Regions from separate parts of the Levilactobacillus muriae genome, predicted to be linked through region 2. Evidence: predicted binding sites of a transcription regulator. Region 2 holds the regulator's gene; each other region holds the start of a gene.
The links. The regulator LexA, encoded in region 2, represses DNA repair genes until DNA is damaged. The targets are predictions, from matches to a motif close to CNAACANNTGTTNG.
Positions count from the first base shown of each region.

Region 1: a site for LexA is predicted at 7,369-7,382, ahead of dinB (DNA polymerase IV). Genes of this name have one in related genera too.
Region 3: a site for LexA is predicted at 4,907-4,920, ahead of parE (DNA topoisomerase IV subunit B). Genes of this name have one in related genera too.

Region 1 covers NZ_BAAFRU010000006.1:53,725-64,630, forward strand. Annotated here, with positions in the region: gene alaS (alanine--tRNA ligase) at 193-2,829, opposite strand; gene ACKTSF_RS05410 (DEAD/DEAH box helicase) at 3,791-5,149, opposite strand; gene ACKTSF_RS05415 (DHH family phosphoesterase) at 5,146-6,111, opposite strand; gene dinB (DNA polymerase IV) at 6,209-7,324, opposite strand; gene yajC (preprotein translocase subunit YajC) at 8,390-8,839, opposite strand; gene ruvB (Holliday junction branch migration DNA helicase RuvB) at 8,984-10,006, opposite strand; gene ruvA (Holliday junction branch migration protein RuvA) at 10,050-10,661, opposite strand; gene mutL (DNA mismatch repair endonuclease MutL) at 10,796-10,906, opposite strand, start outside.
Region 2 covers NZ_BAAFRU010000002.1:167,091-177,996, forward strand. Annotated here, with positions in the region: gene ACKTSF_RS01905 (CynX/NimT family MFS transporter) at 1-33, opposite strand, end outside; gene ACKTSF_RS01910 (universal stress protein) at 229-681, opposite strand; gene ACKTSF_RS01915 (TIR domain-containing protein) at 1,350-1,742, shown strand; tRNA gene ACKTSF_RS01920 (tRNA-Ser) at 1,800-1,887, shown strand; gene ndk (nucleoside-diphosphate kinase) at 2,001-2,477, opposite strand; gene ACKTSF_RS01930 (PspC domain-containing protein) at 2,657-2,839, opposite strand; gene ACKTSF_RS01935 (histidine phosphatase family protein) at 2,860-3,522, opposite strand; gene ACKTSF_RS01940 (PPK2 family polyphosphate kinase) at 3,687-4,568, shown strand; gene ACKTSF_RS01945 (hydroxymethylglutaryl-CoA synthase) at 4,911-6,074, shown strand; gene ACKTSF_RS01950 (hypothetical protein) at 6,607-7,188, opposite strand; gene ACKTSF_RS01955 (nucleoside 2-deoxyribosyltransferase) at 7,407-7,847, shown strand; gene lexA (transcriptional repressor LexA) at 8,067-8,696, opposite strand; gene ACKTSF_RS01965 (DUF896 domain-containing protein) at 9,172-9,423, shown strand; gene ACKTSF_RS01970 (YneF family protein) at 9,522-9,749, shown strand; gene ACKTSF_RS01975 (ABC transporter ATP-binding protein) at 9,883-10,906, shown strand, end outside.
Region 3 covers NZ_BAAFRU010000003.1:91,386-102,291, reverse strand. Annotated here, with positions in the region: gene ACKTSF_RS02645 (LysR family transcriptional regulator) at 1-242, opposite strand, end outside; gene parC (DNA topoisomerase IV subunit A) at 391-2,838, opposite strand; gene parE (DNA topoisomerase IV subunit B) at 2,862-4,838, opposite strand; gene plsY (glycerol-3-phosphate 1-O-acyltransferase PlsY) at 5,114-5,737, shown strand; gene ACKTSF_RS02625 (aldose 1-epimerase family protein) at 5,790-6,665, opposite strand; gene hslU (ATP-dependent protease ATPase subunit HslU) at 6,756-8,168, opposite strand; gene hslV (HslVU peptidase proteolytic subunit) at 8,188-8,730, opposite strand; gene xerC (tyrosine recombinase XerC) at 8,751-9,653, opposite strand; gene ACKTSF_RS02605 (DUF2087 domain-containing protein) at 9,988-10,906, shown strand, end outside.

The DNA.
Region 1 (10,906 bases), on a different contig from region 2:
AGGACAAAATCCAAACCCTTATTTTTCATTTGGATTGGAGCCCGTCTCTCATTTCACATAGCCGAAACGTGCTCCACAAGGCAGACTCCTGCGCTTAACCCCAATAAGGACAAAATCCAAACCCGGGATTTTATCCTTATTGACGTTAATGCTCAGAGTCTAACCGCCTTGTTCCGCACTCTATTCTATACTCTATTGCTTCTCCAACCATTCCACGGCTGCAGTCATGGCATCTGGTAGTCCCGCTGGGTTCTTTCCGCCGGCTTGGGCTAGGTTTGGCCGACCGCCACCACCACCATTGATTTTTGGTGAAATAGCCTTGATCAGATCGCCAGCCTTGACTTGTTTTTGCTTGTCAGCACTAACCGCAACGATCAGGTTAGCCTTACCATTGACTTCGGCACCCAGTACCAGGACATCGGAGAGTGCCTTCTCACGCCACGTATCCGCTAAGGCCCGCAACTGATCCATCTTGGAGACTTGAACCGTCCCACTGATCAGTTTGTAGTCACCCGCTTCAGTCACTTGGTCAAAGACCGCACTGGCTTCCTGACTGGCTAACTTGCCTTCTAAGGCTGCTTGCTTCTGCTCTAAGCTCTTCACCTGCGCTTGCAGGCTCGTAACCTTTTGCTCCACTTCAGCGTCCTGAGTGACCTTTAAATCGCCAGCAACGGCATCCAAAATCTCACTGCGGCCCTGCAAGTAGCTGTAGGCTGCGGCTGAGGTAACGGCTTCAATCCGTCGTACCCCGGCACCAACGCCGGATTCTGAGGTAATCTTGAACAGCCCAATTTCATTGGTGTTCTTGACGTGATTCCCCCCACAGAATTCAGTGACAAAATCGCCAGCGCTGACAACTCGAACAACCTTACCGTATTTCTCACTAAAGAGTGCGATGGCACCCATCTTCTTGGCGGATTCGATATCCGTTTCCACCGTCGTAACTGGCAGTTCTGCAAAGATCTTTTCGTTGACGATGGCTTCGGCCTTAGCCAAATCAGCAGGATCGACCTGTCCGAAGTGGGTGAAATCAAACCGTAAGTAGTCGCCTTCAACCAAAGAACCTGCTTGTTGGGTGTGCTCACCAAAGACTTCACGCAAAGCTTTATCCAGCAGGTGGGTCGCGGTGTGGTTCTTTTCGACCTTACTGTGGAACTTAGCGTCAACCTTTAACTCGTAGGTTGTGCCCTTCTTCAAGGGAGCAACTACCGTTAACGTATGCAGATTTTGCCCGTTTGGTGCGTGTTGCACGTCGGCCACGTGAGCCACCACGTTACCGTCAAGGTCATAGATATCCCCCTTGTCGGCCACTTGGCCACCCATTTCGGCGTAGAACGGCGTCGTGTCAAACATGGCTTCGGCCGTCCCCGACGTTACTTCATCGGCTAATTCATCATCAACGACCAATTCAGTCAATTTGCTCTTCGTTTCAAGCTGCGTGTATCCCACGTATTGGCTAGGTGTCGTGACATTGATTAAGAGGTCGTGTTGTAAGCCCATGGCCTTTTGCTTGCCACGAGCGTTACGAGCACGGTCTTTTTGCTTCTGCATTTCTGCCTTGAAGCCGTCTTCATCGACCGTGATATTTTGATCGTCAGCATATTCTTCCGTCAATTCAACAGGGAAACCATACGTATCATAGAGTTTGAAAGCATCGGCACCAGCGATTTGGCTGCCACCCTGTTTCTTCAAGTCAGCAATCAGACTGTTCAGTAAGTTTAACCCACCGTCCAAGGTTTCACCGAAACGGTCTTCTTCAGAACGCACGACTTTGGCGATGTAGTCACTTTGCTTGAGCACGTCTGGGTAGTAAGATTCCATAATCTTACCGACCACTGGGACTAATTGGTCCAAGAAGGCCCCTTCGATCCCCAGCTTTTGGCCGTTGACAATGGCCCGCCGAATCAGACGACGGATAACGTAGCCCCGACCCTCATTTCCAGGCAAGGCGCCGTCACCAATTGCAAATGTAATGGCCCGCGCATGGTCAGCAATCACCTTGAAGGACACATCATCTTCGTGGTTAGCACCATACTTCTTACCAGCACTGAGCTCTGCTGTCTTTTCGATGATTGGCAGAAACAAGTCGGTTTCGAAGTTGGTTTTGGCATTTTGGAAAATGGAAACGACTCGTTCGAGACCCATCCCTGTATCAATGTTTTTCCGAGGCAGTGGCTTGTACGTACCATCCGGTTCGTGGTTGAACTGGGAGAACACGATGTTCCAGACTTCGAGGTAACGCTCATTTTCGCCACCAGGATAGTTCTCAGGATCGTCATCAGCCAGATTGTTAAAGGATTCGCCACGGTCATAGAAAATTTCGGAGTCGGGACCAGAAGGACCTTCACCAATGTCCCAGAAGTTATCTTCCACGGCAATGATGTGGTCAGGAGCAACCCCAGCAGCCTCCCAGGCGGCCTTGGCATCGGTATCCTTTGGATAAACTGTCATAAACAATTTGTCTGGATCCCAACCGAACCAATCTGGAGACGTGAGCAATTCCCACGCCCAATTGATGGCTTCCGTCTTAAAGTAATCCCCAACGGAGAAGTTCCCAAGCATTTCAAATAACGTGTGGTGCCGGGCAGTCTTCCCAACGTTTTCGATATCGTTGGTCCGAATACTCTTCTGTGAACTGGTCAATCGTGGATTTTCAGGAACCACTTGGCCGGAGAAATACTTCTTCATCGTGGCAACCCCGGAGTTGATCCATAGCAACGATGGATCATCCTTGGGAACTAATGATGCACTGGGTTCAATGGTATGGCCCTTAGACTTAAAAAAGTCCAGGTACATCTGGCGAATCTGACTACTAGTTAGGTCTTTCATCTCTTAATACCTCCAAAAAAGTATAAAAAACACCGTTGCCCGTAAAGACGCCGAAGCGCGGTACCACTTTACTTGCAACGATGTTTTAATCGTTTACCTCTTAAACTCATAACGCTGAGTCGCGATGTAGCTGAGGGAGCGCCAGTAACCAACCGAATCGTTTTTCACAGCAACCAAAACGTTTCTGAAAATCGGTGAGTTACGGTATGTCCTCGAATGATATTTAATTGTCCATTAGAAATTATAGGTGGCAACCGTCGCCTTGTCAATCAAGGTTTACGATTATTAACGCTGTGTGACCATTACCCTGGGTTAGTGAAAATGGTTCGGGTCGCTGAGGGCGGACGTTCGAGAGCTGTTCGCCTACGGCTGCCAGGCATTCCGCCTGCTGTGGGGACCGGTGAAATCCTAAGAAACGGTATTTCACCTTGGCTTGAAACCTCGCCAGGTTCAGGCGAGTTTCCAACCACATCCCATGGCGTAAGAGCGGGGAAAAGCTAACACCCGTCCTAACGCCATTGTCACGGCCGGACTCCATCCCTGGCCTCCTCCGGCTAAGACAGCATTCAATCGTCACACTCGCAAGAAATTCATATCCGAGCATGAGCTTATTGTGCTCACGAGGGAGCCCAACAGCCCGTAGTGATCATTAGCCGGGAGCTGGCGTTAGCTGACATTTTTTCAGATCACGCCATTGGAAGCTTTCTCGTATCAAACTGTGGTTTCACGCAACAAACGTCTACCACTAAAGTTGACTTAGCCGAAGGCAACCAGGGATGTAGCCTGCCGTGACAACGCTGTTAGGCCGGGATGTTTTTCCTCGGCCTTACAGCGTGGGACGTATTTGGAAACTCGTCTGCCTTTGACGAGGTTTCAAATCGAGCTGGAAGCCCGCTCTTTGGCTGCAAGCGTTCCCCACAGCGGCGGAATCCCTGGTTGCCGTAGGCGGCAAAAGGTAAGTTTATTGGTAACGGTCTGATTCGCGCTTGCGGCGCTTCCGTTCGTTGCGGGCGCTTTGACGTGCCGCAATCCGCTTCTCCTGGTCTTTCCGTCGGTGAATTTCTTGCTTAATTTGGTGCTTATAGCCAGGCTTAATTTTCTTTTTCTTTTTCATCACGTAACCGATCAGTGATGGATCAAGCTTCTCCGTACTCTTGTTTCGTTTTGTCCGACGGTTCCGGTCGTAAGAATCCACAATCTCACCGTTGCTGATACGCTTAGGCTGGAACTTGATGCCCATAGCTTCAATCTCGGAAATCTTGGCTTCTTCATCTGGTGAGTACAGCGTGATGGCCGTTCCTGGCATCCCCTGCCGTCCCGTCCGGCCAACCCGGTGAACAAAGAAGTCGAGATCTTCTGGAATATCATCATTGATAACGTGAGAGATCCCCTCAATATCGATTCCACGGGCAGCCAAATCAGTGGCAACCACGAATTGATACTGCAAGTTTTTGACTTCACGCATAACCCGCTTCCGTTCCCGTGGCTTGATGCCCCCGTGAATCATGGCAACCTTTAAGCCCTGGGCCTTTAAGAAGTCGTTGATCTGTTCGACCCGCGTCTTGGTATTGGCAAAGATCAGAACCAAGTAAGGTTCACCCATCGTGATCAACTGTAGGATCAGTTGGTTACGGTTTTGACCCTTCGTGGAGATCAGCCAGTTATCGATGGTTGGAGAAATAATCGTACTCGTTGGAATTTCTTCAACAACGGGATGGTTCATGTATTTCCGCAAAAACGGATCGAGCCGTTGTGGAATCGTGGCGGAGAAGACCATCATCTGTAAGTCTTTAGGCATCCGGCCGGCAATCTTGTCGACTTGATCTAAGAATCCAAGGTCTAACGTCATATCTGCTTCATCGACAACGAATTGCCGCGTGGTGTGGACATCTAAGGCCTGGGATTGGATTAAATCTAACACCCGCCCTGGTGTCCCGATGATCAGTTGGGGTTGGTAGTGCCGCAGTTTGTTCACTTGGCGCTGTTTGTCGGTCCCCCCAACGTAGTTCCCGATACGGATTTCAAATGGTGCTTCGGCAGCCAATTGTTCAGCAGCCGCGTGAATTTGATAAGCCAGCTCCCGGCTAGGTGTCGTGATAACAGCCTGAACCTGGTTTTCAGAAGTTAACTGGTTGAAAATGGGCAACAGGAAAGTATGCGTCTTCCCACTCCCAGTTTGGGATTGGCCGACCACATCTTTACCCGAAGCAATGGTGGGAATCAATTTTGCCTGAACGGCAGTGGGTTCCGTGAACCCAATCTTTTGCAAGGCCGTCATTAAATACGGTTGCAAGTTGAAAGCTTTAAAGTTTTCGGTCATTCATTTTCTCCTTTAGCGTTCGCCACTAACTCATCGAGCTCGTGGATCACTTGATCGATCTCAACTTGGTCCTTGGCACCAGCACCACTGGCTAAGGCGTGACCGCCCCCACCATGATTCTTTGCCAAACCGTTGATGGAAGGTCCCTTCGACCGCAACCGAATGCGGTACGTGTGGTCCTTGGATTCAACGAAAATGGCCCAAGCCACTACTGACGTAATCTTACCAGGCAATGGCACGATGGCAGAGGTCGAATCCCCTTTGCCCAAGCCAAAGGGTTCTACGACCTCATCACTCAATTTGAGATAAGCGGCCCCACTAGGTAAGATTTCCAAATTTTGATAAACATAAGCGGACAACTTCGCCACGGCCGGTGAAACTTCATCTTCGGCCTGGTTGACCTCGGTCGCTGAGAAGTTGTACCCCATCAATTTACCAGCGACCGCCATCGTGTTCCCCGTGGTTGCCGGATACATGAAGCGACCAGTGTCCCCCACAATGCCAGCGTAGAGTAAGCGCGCCGCATCATCAGGCATGGTCAGCTCAGCTTCGTTCGCTGCGAACCAGTCGTATAACATCTCAGACGTGCTGGAAGCTTGGTCCAGGACCCATTGTAAGTCACCGAAGGCGTCCTCGTTAGGATGATGATCAATCTTAACAACGGCTTTACCCGTTGACCAGCGTTCATCGTCGACTCGTGGCTGGTTAGCCGTATCCACAACGATGACTAAGGCGTCCTTGTAGACATCATCAGGAACTTCCTGATCCGCTTGCCCCATCCAGTCGAAGCCAGGGTAGTGCTTACCAACCGCGTAAACGGTCTTGTCGGGGAAGCTCGCCCGTAGGATGGCTCGTAGTGCTAACTGGGCCCCAATACAGTCGGGATCCGGCCGCTGATGGCGGTGAATCATGATTGTTTGATATTTTTTGATTTCTTCTAAAATGGCAGTTTCTATAGCCATGGGTGTTCACCTATTTTCTATCCGATTTACCAACGCAATTGCGTCGTTACCGCGTTTTAGTATACAAGTTTTACGGGGCAATTTCAAAGGAAGTCTTTCAGTGCGACTGGTCTGGGTCAAACAGGGGCAGCCGCAGCTCTTCGAATGTTTGCGGTGCCAATCCCGTCAGAGTAATCCCTAGCAGCCGCACCTGTTCATCGCTACTGGCCACACTTTGATAAATTTCTAAAGCCATTTCATAGTAGGTGGTTGCATCATTGGCAATGAAGTCTGGCCGCGTCACCCGTTTGGTAATCGTCTTAAACTCACTATCTCGCAGCTTTAAGACCAAGGTTTTGCCGTGACGTTGCTTCTGCTTCACGGTCACAGCAACCATCTCGGCCAGCCGCTGGAGCTGACTCTCCACCTCGCCGGTCGTCGTCAGGGGTGGTCCATACGTCCGCTCCTTACCGATTGACTTGCGCTCACGTTGATACTCGACCGGTCGTTCATCGATACCGCGGACTCGCTGATAGAGGATGTAGCCGAATTTACCAAAGTCGTGAATCAACGTCAGCTGACTTCGCTCGTAGAGGTCCGCACCATTTAAAATTCCCAAATCGTGCATCTTGGGAACCGTCTTCTTCCCCACCCCGCGAAAGCGTTCGATTGGCAATGCCATTAAGAAATCATGAGCGTCCTCGGGTAGGATCACGCAGACCCCTGCTGGCTTACGAAAGTCAGAGGCTTCCTTCGCTAAGAACTTGCTGTAGGAAATTCCAGTCGAGCAGGTCAGATGCGTCTGATCAAAGATCTCAGCTTGAATTGCGTGAGCAACCTGTACTGCGGAATGTAGGTGATGCTTGTTCTCAGTCACGTCCAGATAGGCTTCATCGAAGGCCACCGTTTCGATCTTATCCGTATACTCGTGAAAGATGGCGTGAATTTGGTCGGAAACTTTGCGGTATCGCGGAAAGTCCGGTGTTTTAAAGATCGCGTTTGGGCACAGTTTCAGTGCTTCATTGGCGTTCATCGCTGAGTGAACCCCAGTCTTCCGGGCAATATAATTAGCGGTGGTCACGACGCCCCGACCACCCGTCTTACGTGGATCTTGCGCCACAATCAGGGGGTGGCCCTTAAATTCTGGATGGTCACGCTCCTCAATGGACGCGTAGAAGGCATCCATATCGACGTGGATAATCTTGCGTTGTGTAAATTTAGCTGCCGGTTGCATCGTAGCCACCTCCCAGTATGGCATAGGCTTTCCTAAATTATAATCGAACGCGTGTTTGTCCACAACTAAAATTATCGCTGGGTTAGCAACTTAACTGAATGTTGAAAGTTCAAGTACATCTAGAAAGGACCAGTTAACAGAGATTTAATCCACAAAATTAGTCGAAAATCACCACCTGCGGCTGCCAGAGATTCCGGCTGCTGTGGGAACCGCTTCTCAGGCTGGCGGCGTCCTACCCACTGCGTTCCAGCCTAAATTTGGTGAACGGTAAGCCGGCTGGTTTAGACGACGCTGCCTAATTTTAGTCTCAGTATCGTTGCTGCAACAGTCATGATGGGTGTTTTAAACCTTCCAACCTTCAGAACTTAATTTTGACCTGCGACTAATACTGATCACTAACCTTGGTATTCCCTAAATTCTTTTACCATGAGATTCGTCCTTTTCAATCACAAGTTATCGCTTAGTAAAGTCATCGTTCAAACTGGTAACCCACATTTCAATCGGCAGCTACACCCGAATATCCGCCATTTATAAGACATCATTTCCACAATCGATTCGGGACTGACCTAATCATTGCTAATATCCCATAAAAGAATGAGACAGAATTGGCCAAAATTACATTAGTAGTAAGTAGAGGCCGCATTCTACGAATAACAAAAATCAGGATTCCGCCATCATAACCATCAAGTTGCATCGTCAATGTGGTCACAATCGGAGGATGTCAGAGATGGCGCCAGCCTGGTTGTGCTTGGAAACAAATAGCCCCAGGGACACCTCGCTAACTGGATGTTAGCCGCAGGGATAGTGAAAATGGGCTCAGCCGTGGGAATTTTCTAAGCGGTGACCGCTTAGAAAATTGGTGCGCTTAAGACTCGATTTTTGAGGCTTAAGGGCAAGTTCAGAGACCGCCCTTTGGCTCTGGACGTCCGCCCACCGCGTCCCGACCCATTTTCACCATCCCGGAGGCGAGGCAACGTCCAGTTTAGCGAAACAAAAAAGACTGACCCAGATTGCGTCAGTCTCCTAACTCACCGTCAAACTCGTTGCCAGTGAGTCACTCTAAACTTATTTAGCTGCGTCGTCCTTGTCAGCACTGTCGTCAGCTGCTGCACTGTCGGCCGTGTCAGCAGAATCATCAGCGGCACTTTCAGCAGGTTGGTCGTCACTAGCTGCTTCACTCGTTGCAGCAGCAGCGGGCGCCGTAACAGCGGCTGGCCCTTGTGCCGTAACCGCTGAGATGGCCCGTAAATCGAAGACCAAGTAGATCCCATCGCAGTCCAAGGTAACGGTCTTATCAGCATCGTTGATTTCATCAATGACACCATGCAGGCGACCAATCGTCACAACGTGGTCACCCTTCTTTAAGTCACTCATCATATCCTTGTGCTTCTTTTGTTGCTTTTGTTGTGGCCGCAACATTAAGAAATACATCAAGGCTAAAAAGATCACTAAAATAATGATCGTTGAATACTGACTAACACCGCCAGCGGCAGCAATTACAAAATTTCCTAACACTTTCGTTCACTCCTTCATATCGTCTCTACTGAACCACTTTACCAGAACCAAGGGATTCCGTCCAATTATTTCTAGAAGTTCTTGGGATGTTCGGTATTATAATTATTTTTCAACTCAGATTATCGCGTTAAGCGCACCCTCAGCTCAGTCGTCCTTCTGGTTCGGCATCGATCGCCCCAAGTGGGCATATCCAGCAGCCGTCACTACCCGCCCTCTCGCCGTGCGTTTCAGATAACCGCGCTGGAGCAGGTAGGGCTCGTACATCGCCGCAACTGTTTCCGTTTCCTCACCAATGTTGGCCGCTAGGGTATTTAACCCAACTGGCCCGCCATCGTAATAATCGATCATGGTCGTTAACAACTTCACATCGGTGGGATCAAGCCCCGCCGAATCGACCCGCAACAGTGTCAACGCGTGATCGACGATGGCCCGATCAATGGTGGAATGATTAGGCGACACTTCGGCAAAATCCCGAATCCGCTTCAATAACCGATTGGCGATTCGTGGCGTCCCCCGCGACCGCAAGGCAACCTCATGAGCGCCATCGGTCGCAATTGTCGTGTTGAAAATATCGGCGGAACGCTCCACAATATCTTGCAGATCGCGTGTTTCGTAATAGGCCATGTGCTCGACGATACCAAAACGATCCCGCAATGGCGCTGACAGTAAACCAGCCCGCGTAGTCGCCCCGATCAGCGTGAACGGTGGCAACGGGAAGTGAACGGGATGGGCGGTTGGCCCCTGCCCGACGACGATATCGATGTAGAAATCTTCCATCGCAGAGTACAACATTTCCTCGACGATCTTCGGCAACCGGTGAATTTCATCAATAAAGAGAATATCACCAGGCTGAAGTTCATTGAGTAACGCTACCAGATCACCAGACTTCTCGATGGCCGGCCCGCTAGTCGTTCGAATGTGGACGGCCATTTCGTTGGCAATCACCATCGCCAGTGTCGTCTTCCCCAGACCAGGTGGTCCGTAGAGGAGAACGTGGTCAAGTGATTCTTCACGCTGCTTAGCCGCCTGAATGTAAACACGCAGTTCATGCTTGATAGGATCTTGACCAATATATTGCGCTAACGTCTGCGGTCGCAATGATTTTTCAATTGAGTCTTCGTTATTATCCGCCGGCTCGGGCGATACTAAGCGATCTTCATCAGCCATCGTTACGCCTCCTTTCGTTAAATTCAGAGTGACCTACCAACACTTATTTCGTCAATAACCGTAGGCCTTCACTCAGGTAATCGTTCGTTGAGTCGCCCGCAAATTGCTTTAATTTCGACGTAATCTTTTTGACAGCCGCTTCGCGATAGCCCAAAGCAGTTAAGGCCGCAATCGCATCGTCCAATTCAGGGTTGCTGCCATCGGTCGTCGCCACTTCTGGCGTAAACAAGTCACCGTCGTCGACGGGTTCCAGATCATCCAATTTATTCTGAAGATCCAAGACAATTTGACCAGCCGTCTTCTTACCCACACCGGGAAACTTCATCAAGAAACTAACGTCGCTAGTCCGAATGGCCTGCATTAGGCCTTGATGATCCGGATTGGCCAGAATTGCCAAAGCGCTCTTAGGCCCAATACCATTCACATTGATCAACTTCAAGAAAAGCTGTTTCTCTGCAAAATCCTGGAAACCATACAACGTCTGAGCGCTATCACTAACTGCTTGATACACATAAATCGTCACATCTTGGCCATCGGTGGTGACTTGGTACCGGTAGGGATTGGCCGTGTTGACCAGATACCCCACCCCATTTACATCAATAACCACGTGGTCGGGGTAAACCGCCGCGATGGTGCCATGGAGGTATTCATACATGACCAGTCTAATCTCCTTCAAGAAAACATATGTTTGCTTTTTAAATTGTACCATATTCCCTGTAAATCTGCAGTGAATTCTACTGGTTTGCTGGGAATGGGACGAACTGGCTTATCACCACGAGTGAAAGGGGGTTATTCACCCCAGTCGTCGCCACTGTGATGAGGATCCTGGATCCGCTTGAAGAGCTTCTCCAACTCCTGATCCGTTAAGTGAACCAGTACCGGCCGCCCATGAGGACAGTT
Region 2 (10,906 bases):
GACCAGAAACCAACGAGGTTGGGTTTGTTTCAAGATAAGTGCCTCCTATGTATTGTGCGTCAATCCATTATAGCCCGGTTGGCGGATGGAAGAAAAGGGGGAGAGCGTGATTTCTTTCATGAAAACGAAATTAGGTATAAGTTTTTTAATGGAAGCGCAGGCATAAAAAAGCAGAGAGGGGAGGGCCTCTCTGCAAAACTTAGGTGACAACTTAAGGCTAAATTGGTCTTACTCGTGTGGTTCGGGTAGGTCGTTAACGACGATAACGTTGGGTTCAGCGTGCTGGACCACGTAATTTGTCGTGGAGCCGACGATCATGCGGGAGAACGCGTTTGTTCCAGACTTACCCATGACGACGAGGTCGACCATGCTCTCAGCGGCGTTAGCAATTTCTACAATGACCTGTTTCGGTGCACCCTCACGTACCAGCAGCACGGCTTCCAGATTCGCTTCTTCGGCGGTATCACGAGCCGCTTGTAAAATTTCTTGGCTGGTATCGCGGAGACTTTTGATCACGGCTGCGTAGCCACCACCCAGACCCTGCGCGGAGAACTGGGTAATGTCGATGACGTGCAGGAGAATCAGTTTGGCATGCCAGTCCTGGGCCAAGTCAATCGCGGTCTTGAGTGCTTCGTTAGCGTTACTGGAGCCATCGAGTGGGACGAGTAGGCGTTTGTACATGGGTGTTACCTCCTTCGATAAGTCGGGGGGCAGCAAGCAATATGTGATAGTGAGATGCGTTGATTTGAAGCCAATTCACTGACGACGAGAGATCCTGGGAGTTGCGTCAATGAACTAATTAACTAATAGATTAGATTAGTTAATAATTATATTATGCATTAAAATGATAACTTTGGCAAGTAAAATGAGACAAAAAAGTCATTTCTGAGAGGAAATGACTAACTGGTGAGCGGTTGAACCTATTGATTGCGTCGGGAAAGGAAGTAACTATAGAGTGCAATTCCTAGAGCAATAATGACGAGGATCAGGCCGATGAGTTTGAACATGGACAGGCTTCTTTCAAAATAATATTCTGAATCTCATTATAGGATAAAATATCCGATAAGATACAGATATTATTGAAATATGATATTAAAAAAGTTAGAACTGAAGAGATCATTCAGAGCCATCCCTTACTAACATTGCCCATCAGGGTGTTCATTCAATAGAAAAGTTTATGGATGATTTATACTTAAGCAAAGATAAACGAAAAATTGATAAAGCAGTCAATCTTATTCAATTAATGAATTAGTCTTGTTATATAGTATTCATAAGAAATAAACATGTTTGTCATGGATTTGACTTCTTAGCAGACTACACTGTTGGTAATCAGAAAGGGAGTTTGCCGTATGAGTGATTTATTTATCAGCTACCAGTCAGCCGATCCATTAGCCCATTCGTTTCAAGAGCAGCTCCGCGAGTGGGCAGCACATGACTGGGAGTTCCCCACAATCAGCTTTCATGAACAGCATTTGTCCGCAAAATTTACTGGTTTACACGCCGCGACTATCAAACGCCGACTCAGAAAAGAAATCAAACGTTCACGCCGGTTTCTCGTCATTATTAGTCGAGAAACCTGGCAATCGGAATGGACCGATTGGGAGATTGCTACGGCCCGCCAGGAGGATAAGCAAGTATTGGCTGCCAAGTTGGATAGTACCAATATTTCACCATTATGTCTCTTAGAAATTGCCCCCGCTTGGATCGATCCATTCGATCCTCAAATCTTGACGGATGCCTAATTTAAAAATCCGCTTGCAATTATAGTCATTATTGGTAAAATATATGAGTAGTGACTTGGAGAGTTGGCAGAGTGGTAATGCAACGGACTCGAAATCCGTCGAACCGGCTAATACCGGCGCGCAGGTTCAATTCCTGTACTCTCCTTAAATAATTTATTCTATATGTGAGGTCTTGCTGTCTGGCAAGGCTTTTTTTTACAAAAAAACGCTCGGCAAAATTTACCAAGCGTTTACATTAATTCTTCAATTGATGTGCTGTTATTTGGCGCCAACTTTTTCCTTAGTCGTCACCTTTTGGTGGGCAGCTACGGCGAGTTCTGGGAACCAGATCGCAATTTCATGGTGCGCGTTCTCCCGGCTATCGGCGGTGTGAACAATATTTCTTAAGATGCCATCGGGATATTCATGGGCAAAATCGCCCCGAATCGTTCCGGGTTGGGCGTCATTAGGCCGCGTCTTACCCGCTAAATTGTGAACAGCTTTAACCACGTCGGTCCCAGTCACGATGATGGCAACGAGGGGACCTTCCTGCATGTAGGTCTCGATTTCCTTGAAGTAAGGCTTTTCAACTTGCTCCCTGTAGTGACGCTTCAATTGGTCAGTTGATGCATTAACCACCTTGAGCGCAGTAATTTGGTAGCGCTTACCTTCGAGCCGTGAAATAATTTCTCCGATATGTCCTTCCGCAACACCATCCGGTTTAACTAAGACTAAAGTTTTTTCTGAATTTGCCATGGTAGAGAACCTCCTTGAGTTTTTAAAGCGTCCGTTATAACGGGTATAACGAGTTGTTAATTCAAATTGTAGACTAACCTTTCCGTAACGTCAATCGAATTGTGAATATTTTGATAGCGTTTTCATTATTTTATTTTTAGGCATGAAAAAAGCCCGATTTTGCTCGGACTTTTAGTAGATTATTCGGGATCTCCCATAATCATCCACAGGATCAAGTAAACAATGATTCCTGGGAAGGGGGTGAGTGCAAGTATGAAGAAAATTAAACGAGCAATGCCAGAATTCCAATCGAAGTGATCCGCAATCCCGCCGATGACGCCAGCGAAGACCCGATTATTTGCAGAGCGATGGATGTTTTTCATATTGTCCTCCTCCAGTTGATTTAAGATTGAAAATCAGTTTTGTTAAAGAAATCGACGTGAATGTCATCATCCGTGATTTCCAGCTTGGTGATACTGCCATTGATGGTGGCGATACCTTCATCCAAGTCGGGAGCATAGCGGTCGATGATGGATCGAATCGTCATGCCATGAGACACAACCATGATCTGATCGCCGTTTTTGGTATTTTTCCGCAGCTTGTTGAAGCCACGGTCCAGCCGCTCCCAGAACATATCGTTGCTTTCAGCTTCACCATACAGATCCGCTTGGTGGATCAGGTCCCGGGCCTTCTCTAAGCCGTAAGTGCCGAGTACCTTTGACTCGGAAGTCAAGCCAACCTGAGCCCCCACGAATTGCCACATTTGATTCAAGTCATTACCTTCAAAGTAACCGTGACATTGTTCGCGGAATTCAGGATATTGGTAGGTCACAATGTTCATGTTGTCTGGGTTTTCCTTAAGTGCGATTCGCGCCGTTTCAATGGCCCGACCGGAGTCGCTGCTGTAGGCGGCAGCGAGGGGAATGTTGCTGAGTTGCTGGCCAGCGCGTTTGGCGTCGGCACGCCCCTTTGCCGTGAGAGGAGAATCGATCCAACCCTGAACCTTGTTATAGTGATTCAACATCGTTTGACCATGACGCACAAAATATGCCGTAAATTTCTTCATTTTCTCGAGGCCTCCGTTGATCAAGTAAGTGTTTCCATCCTCAGTATAGCAAGCTTGAAAATAGAACGCGACCATTTTGCCGCGACTTTTGAAAAAAGTGTGTCTCTTCGCTGGAATCCGACCGGCAAGCATGCTAAGGTGAAAGATATTAGGAGATGGTGTGCATGAGTACTGAGAGCAGTTATCGTTATACGGGTGAAAAATCAATTGATTTAACACAGTTGGCAACGCACGTTGAAAAGGGTCCGGATCAGGCCGTCATCAACAGTGCACTGGATGCCAACGTGGCAACCTTAAGTGACTTACAGTCCCGGCTCTATTCCCAGAAGCAGCATGGGGTCATCGTGATCCTACAGGGGATGGATACCGCTGGCAAGGATGGTTTAATTCGGCACGTCTTCAGTGGGTTGAATCCATCTGGGACCAGTGTGGTCAGTTTCAAGGAGCCCACTCACGTGCAGTTAGCCCACGATTTCCTGTGGCGCATCAACCAAGCTTTACCTTCACGAGGGGAGATTCGGATCTTTAACCGATCCCAGTACGAAGACGTCTTGATCAGTCACGTCCATCCAGAAATGTTGACGACGCAAAACCTACCAGGGATCAATTCAGTGGCAGATGTTGACGATGAGTTCTGGGATCATCGCTACCATGATTTGAAGAACTACGAAAAATATTTGCGGCATCAGGGCTTCGAGGTCATCAAAATTTTCTTACACCTATCCAAGGACGAACAGACGCATCGGTTTGAACGACGCATCGAAGTTCCTAGCAAGAATTGGAAGTTCGTGCCAAGCGACATGCAGGAACGGGCCTTCTGGGACGATTACCGAGAGGCCTACACCAAAATGCTGGAGAACACGGCAACCAAGAAGAGTCCATGGTATCTGATTCCAGCTGACGATAAAGGTGTGGCTCGGTTAATCGTCTCCAATATTCTGATCGATCGATTACAGGCACTGAACCCACAATATCCAAAAGTTAGCTCGGAAACGAAGCAACAGTTGCGAGCAGTGCTACAACAATTGAAAGATCATAAATTATAGACAATTGCTAGATGCAAAAAGCTACCTTATAGAGTTTTAAGACCAATGAAAATAACCGAAATTGTTATATACAAATACTGACATTTGTCCTGAAAGCTGCCTGACTTTAGGTGACTCTCAGGTTAGATGTCAGTATTTTCGATCAGGAGAAATTAAGACTTTTTAGAGATTTGGTTGTGTAGCGGCGACGAGTTGGTGCGGTGTAGTACAATAGTTCATGACAAAGCAACAGGGCTTGTTCATTAATTTGAAGTTGATTGCGATGAGCATATTTGAACGACGAGGTAACACCTTAAGTGTATGATACATAAAGCTTAATGTAGGAGGAAATGACTGATGACTGTGAATGTTGGTATTGATAAAATCGGGTTCTATACGCCGAGTCTGTATTTGGATATGGCTGAATTGGCCACTGCGCGGGGAGAAGATCCTAATAAATACTTGATTGGAATCGGTCAATCGAAGCAGGCCATTATTCCGCCGACACAAGATATCGTGACGATGGCCGCCAATGCCGCCAGTCAGTTTCTGACGCCTGCCTTAAAGGCAGAGGTGGCGATGGTTTTGTTTGGAACGGAGTCGGGTATCGATAATTCTAAGGCTAGTGCCGTTTATCTTGCCCATCTATTGGGATTGTCACCGCAGACACGGGCGATTGAATTAAAGCAGGCTTGCTACGGGGCGACGGCTGGTCTGCAGTTGGCTGCTGATTACGTCCGGGTTCATCCGCAGGCTAAGGTGTTAGTTATTGGGGCCGATGTGGCGCGTTACGGTCTCCGAACGGCTGGTGAGGTCACCCAAGGAGGCGGCGCAGTCGCCATGTTGGTGGCGGCTGATCCCCAAGTTCTGGCGTTAGACATGGTCAGTAGTTATCACACGGAAGACGTGATGGACTTCTGGCGGCCGATATACCGGACCGAGGCACTGGTTGACGGTAAGTATTCCACCAATGTCTACCTCGACTTCTTTAAGACCGTTTGGACCAATTATCAACAGCAAACCAATCGGACTATCGCAGACTTTGACGCCTTCGTCTTTCATTTACCGTTCACTAAGATGGGGCGTAAAGGGCTCCGACAGGTGCTGCCCGAAGCCCAACCAGAGCAACAGAAAAGCTTGAAGGCAGCCTTTGAGGCCAGCCAAGAAGATAACCGGAACGTGGGCAATCTTTATACGGGATCGCTGTACCTCAGCCTGTTGTCACTGCTTCGGCATGGTCAACTGACGGCTGGTGCGCGTCTAGGGTTCTTCAGTTACGGTTCTGGCGCAGAGGGCGAATTTTACAGTGGCATTCTTCAGAGTGGGTTCCAACAGGGGTACGATGACACTGTATTGACCGAATTACTTGCCCAGCGAAAACGCGTGAGTGTGGCCGAATATGAAGATATTTACCAGGCACAACTGAGCAACGATAGCCGCGATGTGCAACTGCCAGTGGGTGATGAGACCGCGCAATACTACCTCGCTGGTCGTCAAAATCAACAGCGACAATACCGCGAACAATAGTATTTTGTTATAGCCAACTGAGGGTTGAAAGCCAAAATACTCACCTTACTCTTGTGACTGTAGGAATTGGCACCGCTAAATTAGTGGCAATGGTCGCACTCCGGCCACCAGGGATTCCGCTTGCTGTGGGGAACGCCTCCAGCCAAAGGACGGGCTTCCAGCTCGCCTGAAAGCCGCCAAGTGCAGGCGTCTCTCAGGTCGTCCCACGATGTAAGCCGGAAAAAGCGCCGACTAACATCGTCGACACAGCTAGCTCCATCCCTGGCCGCCTCCGGCTCTGATTGTGCACATCAATTTCAATCACTGAATCCCATGTGGTGCCTAAAGTTTAAGCACAAGTCAACAACGTTTCTAGAAGCATAATCCATGTTTCCTCAGACCAACTATGGTAAGGCGGTGGTTGGACAACGTTGCCTAGTTTTAGGCCCAGTATCGTTGTTGCAACGGGCATAATGAGTGTTTTGAAACTTTCAATCTTCAGTAGCCAATTAAAAAACGCGCCACACCTTTTCTGAGATGTGGCGCGTTTGACTTATTCAAATTGATTTTTGACGACATAACCATCCTTGAATACCAAAACGGGGGACTGCTTTCCCACTCTGATTTGCAGGCTGTAACCCTTACCCAGGGACTTTTCCAATGAACCACTAGTCTTCGTGAAATTTGTGACAAAACGTGGCCACTTGGCTTGTTTGGCCAAGCTTGGTTTCTTATTCAAAGCCGAGATAGTTTGTTTCAAATCACTGTTGGTGACTGTCAGTGTGTAGGTCTTGCTAGACTTGTCAAAGGTGACGTCCCCCAACTTTGTTAGAGCCTTGGCCAATTGCTGCTTGACGCTCTGCTCGTTGTCAGCCTGGGTCACACCACTTGAACTGGCGGAAAAGGCCTGCCCGGACTGCGAACTGATCTGACTCTGCTTAGCGGTCTGACTCGCCGGCGCGTTGTCCTGGGACCAATAGGGCAGCTTCCAAATGGCGAAGACAGTTCCCAACAGGGCCAGCGTCATTAGAATGATCGAGCCAATCTTTGAGTCGCCGTGTTGAATTGCTGTGGCGAGTGAAAACGCCGCAATTATTGTAATTAGACCGCCCATAATGGCAAATCCAAGAATCATGTTGAATCCCCCCAATTTCTGTTGCTTTCAGTATAGCATGAAATAATTATATCGTGAAAGGGGTTACCTGAAACCGTTAAACTCGAATAATATTAATGAATTTATTAAATTAGGGACCCACAACGATTTATAACCGAATATTAATTAAAATAGTGTCGCCAAAAGTTAGCATTTCCGGTATAATATAAATTACATAAGACAGAAATGAGGAGATTAGTGTGACGAACGTTTATTTAGCAGGACCATTCTTTGATGATGAGCAGATTTCGCGGATTGAACGGGTGGAACGCGCCTTAACCGCTAACCCCCGTGTTACAAACTTTTTCAGCCCTCGAAAGAGTGAAATTCCTGGATTGACACTAGGTACACCTGAATGGGCAACACAAACGTTCCAGATGGACGTGACCCAGATCGACCAAGCAGATGTCGTGGTCGGCATGGTTGACTTTGTTGATGATCAGGTGGATTCTGGGACGGTTTTCGAAATTGGCTATGCCTTTCACAGTAAGAAGCCAGTTGTCATCCTTCACGAAAAGGATACAACGTTGAACTTGATGATTGCGGAAGGACTGCACGCCTATGTTCAGGAAGCCGAGGCCCTAGCTGCTTACGACTTCTCGACGTTACCTGAAAGCCATTATCACGGTAAAGTCATCTAAAACGCGCACAATTAACTTGGGCAGTCAAAAAACGAGTCTGGGGTTTTATCCCAGGCTCGTTTTTTGACTGCCCAAAGCTATACTGCTGAAAGGTGGGGCAGAAGGCAGATTCCTGCGCTTAACCCCATAAGGAGAATAGTCCAAACCCGGAATTTTCTCCTTATGACGTCAGTGCTCAACATATAAACGCCTTCTGTCCCACTCTTTTCAAGCTAATTTTTAGTGAACGTCATCGCGGAACAGACCAACGACCTTACCTAAAATACTGACATTGTTGAGAATGATTGGTGCCATGGTGTCATTTTCCGGTTGAAGTCGGAAGTGATCCGCTTCCTTGAAGAAACGCTTGCACGTTGCCTCGTTTTCTTCCGTCATGGCGATCACGATATCGCCATTGTCAGCGTTTTGCTGCCGCCGGACGATGACTTGGTCACCATTAAGGATACCAATGTTGATCATACTTTCGCCCCGGATGGTCAACATGAAGAGTTGATCGTCATCCCGTTCGAATTCTGGAGGAACTGGGAAGTAGTCGGTCGCTTCCTGAACAGCTAGGATGGGTTCCCCAGCTGTAACAGTGCCCAATACGGGAATCCGAGTCTGTTGTTCGTGGACGCCCAATTCTTCTAAACCGGCAGGCGTGACTTCCAAAGCTCGTGGTTTCGTTGGGTCCTTCGTCAGCAGGCCCTTCTTTTCTAGGCGGGCGATGTGGCCATGCACTGTAGAGGTTGAGGAGAGAGAGACGGCTTCGCCAATCTCACGGACAGTCGGCGGATACCCTTTTTCGTTGACCCGTTCCCAAATGAAGCGTAGGACGGCTAACTGTTTACTTTCAGAAGCTTTACTCATTTTTCTGCCACCTCGTTCGTCATTCGTAGTATAGTTTAACCATAGTGTAGCATAGGTTTCCAGCGTTTTCAAACAGATGTTCGGGTAAATTAAGTCATTAATCTGTTTGCTGCAACATGCGCAAAATGTTTTGCCGCCATAGTTGAGCCGTAAACGTTGTCAACCTGGGGTTTTGACCTGATTAGTTGCTGATAACCTCACAGCGAACAGAGGTGCTGGCGGGCACTAATTATTTTGTGTTGTGTCAATTCCTCTTCTAGACTAAGTGATGAAATCCTAAATTTTCACGGATTATGTCCCGATAATTGAAATTTGAAATTAACCCTGATATGATAGGGCTTGTCTTGAAATGGCGGCGGTCGTGTGCGCCGAAGTTTCAGTTGGAATGTGACGTGGGAATTAAGCAATCGTTCGGTCTAAAATCGCGGATGCGTAATCACCCAAATTCAAAATTAAAGGTAAAGGAGGATTATTCATGGCTGAAGAAACGATGGACACCTTATTAGTTCGCATCAACGAACTGGCTCACAAAGCCAAAACAAGTGAAGGCCTCACCCCTGCCGAAACGACGGAACGGGCAACCTTACGAAAGAAGTACCTGAAATTATTTCGGGCCAGCTTTAAGAGCCAGGTCGAAATGATGCAGGTTTACGATAAAAGTGGTAAGGAAGTTACGCCGGAGAAGGTCCGTGATATCCAACGTGAGAAGGGTTTACGGGACAATTAATTGCGAGGGCGAGTCTTTTTAATGGATTCGCTCTTTTATTTTGCGTTAAGTTTGTGTAAAATTGTAAACTGAATGACTTTATAAAGGAGGGGAATACCTTGTCAACTTGGATCTGGATCATTATCGTCATCGTCGTCGGCCTTGGCTGTGCTGCTGGAGGCTTCTTCGGTGCTCGTAAGTACATGGAAAACTATCTGAAAGACAATCCGCCAATTAACGAAGATCAACTGCGTGCTATGATGTTGCAAATGGGACAAAAACCATCTCAACGAAAGTTACATCAAATGATGAATGCGATGCAACAACAATCACACGACAAAAAGTAGATCTGGTTTTACTGACGACTCGCTTCCAGTTTCCATGGGGGCGAGTTTTTTTGTTTGCTTTTTTATTTAATTTCTGTAAAATTAGAAAGTCTGTTACAATTTAATCATATTTTAATTTTAAGGAGGGATGTTCGTGAGTATTTTTCGTAAATTGGCCTGGTATTTCCGTCTAGAGTGGCGTACGTACCTGGTCGGCGTCGTTGGATTGATCTTAACGGCCATCATTGCTATTATTCCGCCACGAATCATTGGGAACATGGTTGACGGCATTCACGGGCAGACTATGACTGGGCGACTCTTGGCCATCGACTTGGGCTTGGTTACCCTGGCAGCGTTGGGTCAGTATGCCACACGCTATATGTGGCGCAATGCCATCTGGGGGGGCGCTGCTCACCTGGAACAACTTTTGCGGAATCGGCTGTTCAGCCACTTTATGGTGATGGACCGCGAATTCTACCAGCATTACCGGACCGGTGATCTGATGGCTCATGCAACCAATGACTTGGAAGCCGTGCAACGGGTGGCTGGTGGAGGAATCCTGCAATTCGCCGATGCCATCATTACGGGGGGGACGACCCTGATTGCTATGATGCTGTTGATCGATTGGCGGTTAACGTTAATTGCCATTATTCCCTTTCCCTTTCTGGCTGTCATCTCGTGGTTCCTTGGGCAACGGATTCACCGGGCCTTTGGGGCGTCACAAGCGGCCTTCTCGCGGCTGAATAACAAGGCGCAGGAGAGTATCAGTGGGATTAAAGTCATCAAGGCATTAGGCCAAGAGGACGCCGATGTGGCTGACTTCGACAGCCAGGTTGCCCGGACGATCAAGATCAACCGGCGTGTGAACCGACTAGATTCCCTGTTTGATCCGGCGATTACGCTGGTTATCTCACTGTCTTACGTGGCGACCATCGTTTTAGGGGGCCTGTTTGTCACCCACAACGTTATTACCATTGGAAATTTGGTGTCCTTCATCAGCTATTTAGCCATGATGGTCTGGCCGATGTTTGCCGTGGGGATGCTGTTTAATACCATGGAACGGGGAAATGCCAGTTATGATCGGGTCATGGAATTGTTGAATCAGAAAACCCACATCATCGACCGCGTCAATGGCCTGAAGACCCGTCCAACCGGGACACTGAGCTATCACGTCAACC
Region 3 (10,906 bases), on a different contig from region 2:
GCATAAATTTTGTGCGTGGCGTCTAACATGGTATAGCCAGCGTCCGACAACCGAAGCTTCTTCCCGACTGAGTAGAAGAGCGGTGCCCCCACCGTTCGTTCTAGCTTCTTTATCTGTTGGGTCAGAGCTGGTTGGGTAATCCCCAAAATTTGAGCAGCCTGCGTATAATTCATGGTTTCTGCGAGTTGTAGAAAATACGTCAGGGTTTTAGAAGAAAAGATGCTTTCTTGTTTCGTCTTCATCCGCGTTTACTCCTTATGACTGGCGTGACGAACCGTCTAGCCGACACTACGTCAGCCTAATAGTAACTATTAATCTCTATAATAGGCTGTTTTGTATGAAAGCGCAACGATTACTGTTTGCAAATCCCCTCACAGCCACCTAAGATCGTTAATCCAACACCAATTCAGCAGGTTTGACGCGTAGTGAGAGCGGTGTGCCTTCTACGTCAGTATCGACCACGAATGATCCGTTTGAATAACGACCGCTCAATGGATGTTCCATCGGCAAAACATCATGGGTCCGTTCACGACTCGTCATAATTTCCAATGGTGGATTACCGGCCGGAATCGTCATGAAATCGACGACCCGATGCGGATCGCGCTTCAACTCACGAAGCACAATAACGCCTCGACGGGCACGACTCGTCACGGAGATTTCCTTCATTGCCAGGCGCTTAAAGCCCCCACGCTGGGTAATTAACGCAATCGTGTCGTTATCGGCAACCAAGGCCAGATTAACGACTTCATCGTCGTCTCGTAGATCCATCGCGCGGACACCAGTCGTCCGGGCACCATTAATGGAAACCTCATCGACCGCATAGCGAAGTGCGTAACCGTTCTTAGAAATTAAGAGAATTCCCTTCTCCACGGGTTCCGTCAGGTATTTCACCTGAACAACCTGTGCGTCATCGTGCTTGAGCTTCTCGTAAATGGCGGCCCGACTCTTATAAGTCCGACCAGGCGTCAAATCACTGAAGGCCGTTTGCTTCACGTAACCGTCACTCGTCGCAATTAAGAAACGTCCCGGCTCTTTCAGTGTCTTAAAGGCAAAGGTCGCAACGATTTCTTCATCGTTGGCTAAGCCAATTGTTTGAGAAATGTGCTCGCCGGTTTCCTTCCACTTCACATCACTGATCTCGTGGACGGGCCGGTAAATCAAGTTACCCTTGCTGGTAAACATCATGAGGTGATCCAGCGTACTGAGCTTTTTCATGAAAATTGGGTAATCTTCATCCTTCAGCCCATTATCCTGGGGATCCGAAGCCGTGTAGGAACGAACACCGGAGCGTTTCAGGTAACCATCATGACTGACCAAAACGACAACGTCTTCATCGGCTACCGTAACTGTCGTCTTGATCTTCAGGTCTTCAATCTTATCCTGAATCTCAGTCCGGCGAGGGTTCCGATAGTTCTTAGCAACATCCTTCAACTCTTTACGCAGAACCGCGTTAAGGGTCTTGGGTTCGGCCAAGATCTTATGATCCTGTTCGATAGCCGCAGATAATTTATCCGATTCGGCTTGAAGCTGTGTCACGTCGGTATTGGTCAACCGGTACAGTTGCAAGGCAACGATGGCGTCCGCTTGCTTTTCAGAAAAATCGTAAGCGCTAACCAGGTTGTCCCGAGCATCACGCCGATCTTTGCTAGCTCGGATGGTTGCAATCACTTGATCCAGGATGGACAATGCTTTGATCAGACCAGTGACGATGTGCTGCCGGTCCAAGGCCTTCTGCAGCTCGTACTTAGTCCGTTTCGTAATCACATCACGTTGGTGTTCCAAGTAAGCTGTCAGAATCGTCTTGAGGCCAACATGTTCTGGCCGCATGTGGTTAATTGCAACCATGTTGAAGTTGTAGGTGATCTGTAGTTCGGTATTTTTAAATAGATAGTTCAGGACACCTTGAGCATCGGCATCACGCTTCAGTTCAATGGCGATACGCAGTCCGTCCCGATCGGTTTCGTCCCGCACTTCGGCAAGGCCTTCAACCTTTTTATTGAGACGGATCTCATCGATCTTTTTGACCAATTGGGCCTTGTTTACTTCGTATGGGATTTCGGTCACAATAATCTGGCTCTTGTTCCCACGTAAGGGTTCAATCGCTGTCTTGGAACGGACAACGACCCGACCACGACCAGTCTCATAGGCCTTAACGATACCGTCTTTCCCCTGAATAATGCCACCGGTAGGGAAATCTGGCCCCTGAACAAAGGACATCAGTTCTGCCAACGTCGCTTTAGAATGACTCAACAGGTAAACTAGAGCGTCTACAACCTCACCCAAGTTATGCGGCGGAATATCCGTTGCATAACCGGCCGAGATACCCGTTGACCCATTGACTAATAGGTTGGGGAAACGGGCTGGTAAGACGGTGGGCTCGTATTCGGTGTCATCGAAGTTGAGGACCATTTCAACCGTATCCTTGTCAATATCCCGCAGCATTTCACCGGCCAACTTGCTCAGCCGAGCTTCGGTATACCGCATGGCAGCGGCCGGATCCCCGTCCATCGATCCATTATTCCCATGCATTTCAACTAGAGGTTCACGAACCTTCCAGTCCTGGCTCATCCGTGTTAGAGCTTCATAAATTGAGCTGTCACCATGGGGGTGAAAATTACCCATGACGTTCCCAACAGATTTAGCTGATTTTCGGAAGCCCTTGTCATAGGTGTTGCCATCCTTGTTCATAGCAAATAAAATTCGCCGCTGAACAGGCTTTAAACCATCTCGAATATCTGGTAGTGCCCGCTCTTGAATGATGGACTTGGAATACCGGCCAAACCGGTCACCCATCACTTCTTCCAAAGTTAATTCTTGAATATTCTGTCCTTCACTCACGAAAGTTGTGCTCCTTTCACCGGTTATTTATCCGTTGATTCTGTCGGTTCTGCGGATTCTAGGAGACTGGTATTATCGTCCTCTAGCGTAAATTGAACGTTGCTTTCAATCCACTTCCGGCGTGGTTCAACCTTGTCACCCATCAACGTTGTGACCCGGCGCTCGGCTAAGGCTGCATCGTCGATCTGGACTCGAATCAGTGTGCGTTTCTCGGGATCCATCGTGGTATCCCACAGTTGCTCGGCGTCCATTTCACCCAGCCCTTTGAATCGTTGCAAGTTGTAGCCGTGATTCTTGATGAGCTTGGTCTTCTGATCAAGTTCATCGTTAGTCCAAGCGTATTCGATCGTTGACTTCTTACCAGTCGTCTTGATCCGATACAATGGTGGCAGAGCAATGTAAACCCGGCCAGCATCAATCATGGGCCGCATGTACTTGTAGAAGAAAGTCAATAGTAGGATCTGAATGTGCGCACCATCATCATCGGCATCGGTCATAATAATAATCTTGTCATAGTTGGCATCGGCGATGTTAAATTCAGTACCGACACCTGCACCAATCGTATAGATCATGGTACTAATTTCTTCGTTTTTCATAATATCAGGTAACTTGGCGCGTTCCGTGTTTAGCACCTTCCCCCGCAGTGGCAGGATGGCTTGAAACTTCCGGTTGCGGCCCTGCTTAGCTGAGCCACCGGCAGAATCCCCTTCGACTAGGAACAGTTCATTCTTAGCGGAGTTCTTGGATTGTGCGGGGGTTAATTTCCCGGAGAGTAGTCGTTCATGTTTCTTGTGGCGCTTGCCATTACGACTCTCATCACGGGCCTTACGTGCAGCTTCACGCGCTTGACGGGCCTGGGTCGATTTTCGAATCAACATCTTCCCAAAATCCCCATTTTCCATGAGGTAATACCCCATCTGTTCACTGACGATGCTGTCAACCGTTGCTCGTGCTTCGGGCGTTCCCAGCTTTTCCTTAGTCTGTCCTTCAAATTGCAACAGATTTTCGGGAATCCGCAGCGAAATGACCGCAGACAGGCCTTCACGGACGTCAGTACCTTCGAGGTTTTTATCGCGTTCCTTGAGCAATCCAACTTTTCGGGCATAGTCATTAAAGGCTTTCGTCCAGCCGCTGCGCATCCCAACTTCATGGGTTCCCCCATCTTTGGTCCGGACGTTGTTCACGAACGACAGGAGGTTTTCAGTGTAGCCGTCGTTGTATTGCGCAGCGACCTCGACCTCGATACCATCCTTCTTGCCATCAAAGTACATCACGTCACCGAGAGTATCCTTGTCTTCGTTAAGGTAGCTAACGAACTCCTTGATCCCATCTTCGAAATGGTACTCTTCGGCCTTTTCTTGCCCCTCACGTTCATCGGTCAGCGTAATCTTTACGCCTTTGAGTAGAAACGCCGATTCGCGGAGCCGTTCTGAGAGCGTATTAAAGTTATAGACGGTCGTCGTGAAAATTTCACTATCCGGTTTAAAGGTCAATGTGGTCCCATTGTGAGCACGCGTATTGCCCTTCTTTTCCAGGGTACCTTGGGGGTGCCCCCCCTTGGCGAATTTTTCCTGGTACCGAACGCCATCGCGTACAATGGTCACGGTCAGCGAACTGGAGAGGGCGTTGACCACGGAAGCCCCCACCCCGTGGAGTCCCCCAGAGGTCTTGTAACCACCTTGGCCGAACTTACCCCCGGCATGTAGCACCGTTAAAATAACTTCAGGTGTGGGAATACCGGACGCGTGCATGCCCACAGGCATACCCCGACCATGGTCGACGACGGTGATACTGTTGTCCTGGTGGATGGTAACGTTGATTTCCTTACCGTACCCGGCCAGCGCTTCATCAACGGCGTTATCGACGATTTCATAGACCAGGTGGTGGAGACCCCGGCCGTCAGTGGAGCCGATATACATCCCAGGACGTTTACGGACAGCTTCCAATCCCTCCAAGACTTGGATGGAGGAATCGTCATATTTAGGTTTTGCTTTCGCCATGCGTAAATCCCCTTTACTTTTACTAGATTTAAAATTGCTTTTACGATACCCTTTAGTTTACCTCAATGCGAACGTATGTTCAAATGAATCGTACAAATCGCATGGGGTGGGTTTTCAGTAACCACATTATCATACCACAGGAAACTAAAAGCTGGCTAGTTTCCTGATATAATTGGCGTAATGCGTAAAACATGCTAAAATATAGAGCAGCTTATTAGTGACGGTCGCCACCCTAGCGATGGTGGCTGTCGGGAGAAAGAGCGGAGGAATTACGCGTGAAATTAATTGGGTTACTCATTGTGGCCTACCTCTTGGGGGCCATTCCAAACGGCGTCTGGGTGGGTAAGACATTCTTCCATACCGACATTCGCCAGTCTGGTTCCGGTAATATTGGGACAACCAATACTTACCGGGTTCTCGGGCCATATGCTGGGACGGTCGTGATGGTCCTTGATATTGCGAAGGGAACGGTCGCCACACTGCTCCCCACTTGGGGGCACGTGACCACAATCTTTGGTACCGCGACACCCCTCTTGTTCGGGCTGTTTGCGGTTCTCGGTCACACCGTGTCCGTCTTTGATCATTTCAAAGGAGGCAAGGCGGTGGCCACCTCAGCGGGGATGCTACTGGCATACAACCCGTTGATGTTTGTGATTGCAGCTGGACTGTGGGTCAGCCTAATCTACTGGACGAGCATGGTCAGTTTGGCCAGTATGATTGCCTTTTCGCTGATTACCTTGATCTCACTAGGGTTTCACGACTGGTATCTGACCGGCATCGCCTTTGTATTGACGGTATTCGTCTTCTACCGCCACAGAACCAACATTACCCGGATCAAGAACGGGACGGAATCACTGGTGCCATTCGGTCATGGCTACCAGAAACGTCACGCTAAATAGGATACCGAAGGCTCTCAACGACATTCGTCGCTGGGAGCCTTTTTCTTATGATTTAAAAGTAAGTAATTTGATAGCTCGCCTTAAAGGAATCCTTACCCGCTAATTTCTGGATGGCAACCTTCGTATTCAGGTCGCCCGTTGCTTGGGCATCATCTGCCAGGCCCCACCATGGTTCTAAGCACACGAACGGTGCTTGCTTGGGATACGGTGACCAGATACCCAGATATGGCGCAGCGACTGTCAGTGCAATACCGTGGTCGTCTGCGGGTGTGCTGAGCATGACTGTCGTCTCATGGTTGTCGAGCGTCAGAACCTGCGCGTCGTGATCGAACAGATCATGTGTCAAGGCTAATGGCTGATGGAGATCAAGTGGTACAGCATGGGGGGTATCGCTGTACGGTCCAACCAATGGGACACGTTGATAGGTCTGTTTGGGTGAAACGGTCACATTGTAATCAGTAAAGTCGGCTAAGGCACCGCCAAAGGGCACGTTGAAGCCAGGATGGGCCCCAAACGAGAAGACCATTTCTTCATCGGCTGGATTCGTCACCGTCGCGTTGACTTTGACCTGGTGATCGACCAATTCGTAGGACAGGGTCAGGATGAAGTCTTGCGGGTAAAGTGCCTTAGTCGCGTCGTCAGCAGTCAATTCAAGGCTAACCTGCGTGTCGGTCTGATCGATAATCGTAAATTCACGATCACGTGCGAAACCGTGCTGAGTCATGTGGTACGTTTCCCCATTTAATCGGTACTGATTATCCTTTAACCGGCCGACGATAGGAAAGAGAATCGGTGCGTGACGGCCCCAGTACGCTTTGTCGGCCTGCCACATGTATTCCAAGCCACTCTCATTATCCTTAACACTGGTCAATTCGGCCCCTAACGGATTGATTTTCACCGTCAGATAGTCATTCTTCAACGTGATCATCACAATTCCTCCCACATTAATCTGTTACCTCTTATCATACCTTACACCACGCAAAAGAGCCAAGACAACTGTCCTGGCCCCCACATACGTTTATAGGATGTACCGTGATAAATCCTTGTTCTGAACGATGTCACCGATCTTATCGTTAACGTAACTTTCGGTAATCGTGACGTCGCCTGTCCCCATGTCAGGTCCTTCATAGAGCAGATCTTCCAGGAGCTTTTCCAGAACGGTCTGTAGCCGCCGAGCCCCAATATTTTGGTTCTCGTGGTTCAGTTCGAAGGCCAATTCGGCAATACGTTCGATGGCCTCCATCGTGAAGGTTACCTTGACGTTGTCGGTCCCAATCAAGGCGATGTATTGCTTGATCAGAGCATTGTTCGGTTCGGTCAAGATCCGCACGAAGTCTTGCTTGCTGAGGTCGTTTAATTCAACCCGAATTGGGAAACGGCCTTGCAATTCGGCAATCAAGTCACTGGGCTTGGATTCTGCGAAGGCGCCAGCTGCGATGAAGAGAATGTGATCCGTATCGATGGTCCCATACTTCGTCTTAACTTGCGTCCCTTCAACGATTGGCAGGATATCACGTTGGACCCCTTCACGGGAAACGTCGCCACTGTTCTGGCCACTGCCCTTGGTGATCTTGTCGATTTCGTCGAGGAAGATAATGCCAGTGTTTTCAGCTCGCATGATGGCATCGTGATTGATGTCGGCGTTGTTGACCAACTTTTCTGATTCTTCACTGACCAAGATTTCACGAGCTTCGGCGACCGTGACCGTCCGCTTGATCCGCTTCTTAGGCATGATAGACCCCAAGGTATCATTCAAATCAATACCCATTTGGCCCAACATATTGTTGTCGGTTGCGCCAGCCTGCTGTGGGTCATCCATTTCGAGTTCGACCGAGTGGTTTTCAAGCAGGCCCTTGTTGAGTTGTTCCGTTAAGGACAGGCGTTCGTTACGAATCTCATCGGTAACTTCTTCCTGTTCGCTAGGCGCCGCTGGCATTTGGCCATTTTGCATCTGGGAGAACATGTTCATCATGTTTGAAAAGTCGTTGTTGTTCTTGTTTTCCTTCTTCTTAGCTGGGGCCAACAGCTTAACTAAACGCTTGTTGGCAGCCTGCGTGGCATCGGCACGGACATTCTTGAATTGGTCCTGCTTTTCCATCGCAACGGAGACTTCAACCAAGTCACGAACCATGGATTCCACGTCGCGGCCAACGTACCCAACTTCAGTAAATTTACTGGCTTCGACCTTGGTGAATGGGGCGTGCACGATTTTAGCTAACCGCCGGGCAATTTCAGTTTTCCCAACCCCGGTCGGTCCAATCATCAGCATGTTTTTAGGTGAAATTTCTTCTTGCATAGCGGCATCAAGTTGCATGCGCCGGTAACGGTTCCGTAAGGCAATAGCAATGGCCTTCTTGGCTTCATCTTGACCGATAACGTATTGGTCAAGTAAGCCGACAACCTCTTTAGGTGTTTTATTAATTGCGTCCACTATTCTCAGTCCTCCAGATTTAAAGTTCTTCAGAAATGACATTTTCGTTTGTAAAGATATCAATCCCACCTGCAATATGGATGGCGCTTTCGGCAATTTCCTTAGCGCTCATTTCCTTAGCGTGGTGGTGTAAAGCCGTTGCTGCGGCCAAAGCAAAGTTCCCACCAGAACCGATGGCCAAAATGTCATCGTCGGGGGCAATGACCTCACCGGAGCCAGAGACTAGGAGCATTTCGTCCTTGTCCATGACGATCAGTAAGGCTTCTAACTTTTGTAAAGCTTGGTCGGAACGCCACTGCTTGGCAAGTTCAACGGCTGCCCGTTGCAGGTTACCGCTGTATTCGTTGAGTTGACCTTCAAATTTTTCTTCCAGGTTAAAGGCATCGGCGACACTACCGGCGAATCCGACAACGACTTGGTTGTTGTAGATCCGACGAATCTTGTGGGCGGTTCCCTTCATGATAACTTTTTCACCCATCGTCACTTGGCCGTCACCTGCCATGGCGTTATGGCCGTTGTGACGGACGGCACAGATGGTCGTTGCTTCAAATTTTACTGGCATAATTATTAGTCTCCTTATGATTACTTCGGTTGGTCCTTGTCTTCAGTTGCACGGGGAAAGAATTGACGATAATCCCGTTGGAGGTGTTCTCGCGTCACGTGCGTGTAGATCTGCGTGGTCGAGAGGCTGCTGTGACCCAGCAACTCCTGAACCGACCGTAAGTCTGCCCCGTTATTGAGCAAATGTGTGGCAAACGTGTGGCGCAACATGTGGGGATGAATATCACCAGTCAGGCTGCTGCGCTTGATGACCTGATTGAGCAGATACGTCACGCCCGCTGGGGTCAGTTGCCCCCCATGGGCATTGATGAAGACGTAATCGTGTTGCTGATGATATTTGGCCATCAAGGGTGTCCGGGCTGCTGTGAAATACGTCTCCAGCGCATCGCTGGCGTAATGGCCAAACGGGACGTAACGTTCCTTATTACCCTTCCCGTGAACTAGCATGATCCGGTTGTCAAAATCTACATCGCGCAGGGTCAGGTTGACACATTCACTGACCCGGATCCCCGTCCCGTACAGAATCTCCAGCACGGCAGAATCACGCGTAGCCAACTGCTGATTGGAATTACCCGCGGCAGCCGTGAACAGTGCCGTCATTTCCCGTTCATAGAAGAAACGGGGCAAGTGGCTCTGGTGATGCTTGAGCTGAACATAGGCGAACGGGTCGTCTTTGGCCAGACCGTTACTCATCAGAAAGTTGTAAAACGACCGTAGCGTTGATAGCTTGCGGGCAATTGTGGTCCGGGCATAGTGGTGATCGTACAAGTCACTGAGGTAGACCTCCACATCGAGCTGGTCGATCTCTGCCCAGGGTTTCTCACCCCCGTTAGCCTGTAGAAAGTGACTGAATTCAGCTAAGTCTTCCTGATAGGCCTTCACAGTTTCAGGTGAATATTGGCGCTCACCACTCAGGTAAGTCATGAATTGTGCGACTGCTGAAGCCACGGCTGACACCTCCTGTACGTGTTAATGCTAGCAAACGCGCCCTAAAAACTCAACTAACTCATCAGAAATGTTGTAGACGGCCCCATTTGGCTAGTGTGTTGCGGCTGATGGCAATTGGCAGTTGCTGCTATTTTTGAAAAGCAAAGATTATTTTGTTTATGGTTTTTGTAAACAATGAGGGACACGCTTAAATCCACATATTGCCAAAGAAATACGGCGTTTTTAGATATTTTTTAATAATATATTCAAAAATAGTTGTTGACATTATCCGTAAACATTTGTAAAGTAGATGCCACTGGAGGGATTCGACATGAACCTAGGCGATCTGACACTAACTGAAATTGAACAGGGCTGGCACGAGACGGATGCGGCCTATATCTGTAACACTTGTGATGCAACGTTTGCCAAGGATCAAGTCTTCCCGGAAGACGACAAGTTCTATCCGGCAGCGACCATGATTCGGCATCATCTTGCGGCCGCACACCCCAATTCGGTGGCCACCTTGATCCAAAACGACACTAAATATAATACCTTGACGGCCAAGCAACGCGACCTGTTACTGGCATTCGTTCAGGGGCAGAAGGACGCCGCAATCGCCGAAGAAATGGGCATTGCAGCAGCAACTGTGCGTCATCAAAAATTTACTTTCCGTGAAAAGGCCAAACAGGCCAAACTCTACCTCGCAATCTATGAACAGGTCTTCAATCAGCCAGCAACTGCCGATCAATTGGTGACATTACCCGATCAAAAGGGACAGGAGGATGACCGTTTTAACATCACCACTGCTGAATATGATCAGTTGGTGACGAAGTACTTTACGTCCACCACCCCCTTGAAACTGGCACGGTGGCCCAAGCACCAGAAGGCCATCCTGGCTGTCTTAAAACGGATTAGCCTAACGCTGCCAGCGACTCAGCATTTGACCGAACAGGCGTTGACGGCCAAATTAAAACCGATCTATGCCGATTATCCCTTGTTGCGCCGCTATCTGATTGACTACGGCTTTCTCAGCCGGACAGCGAGTGGCAGTGATTATTGGCGAAACCCTAATGATAAGGAGTCACACATGAATCACAAAGAAATTACTCAAAATTACAAGGCGGCACCAACTTTCTATGGTGTGATTCAGATCAAAAATAAGCAGAATGGTAAGACCTTCATCGATGTTGCACGCAACATTCACAATCTCTGGGGGTACTATCAAACCAACCTAAACGGCAACTTCTACC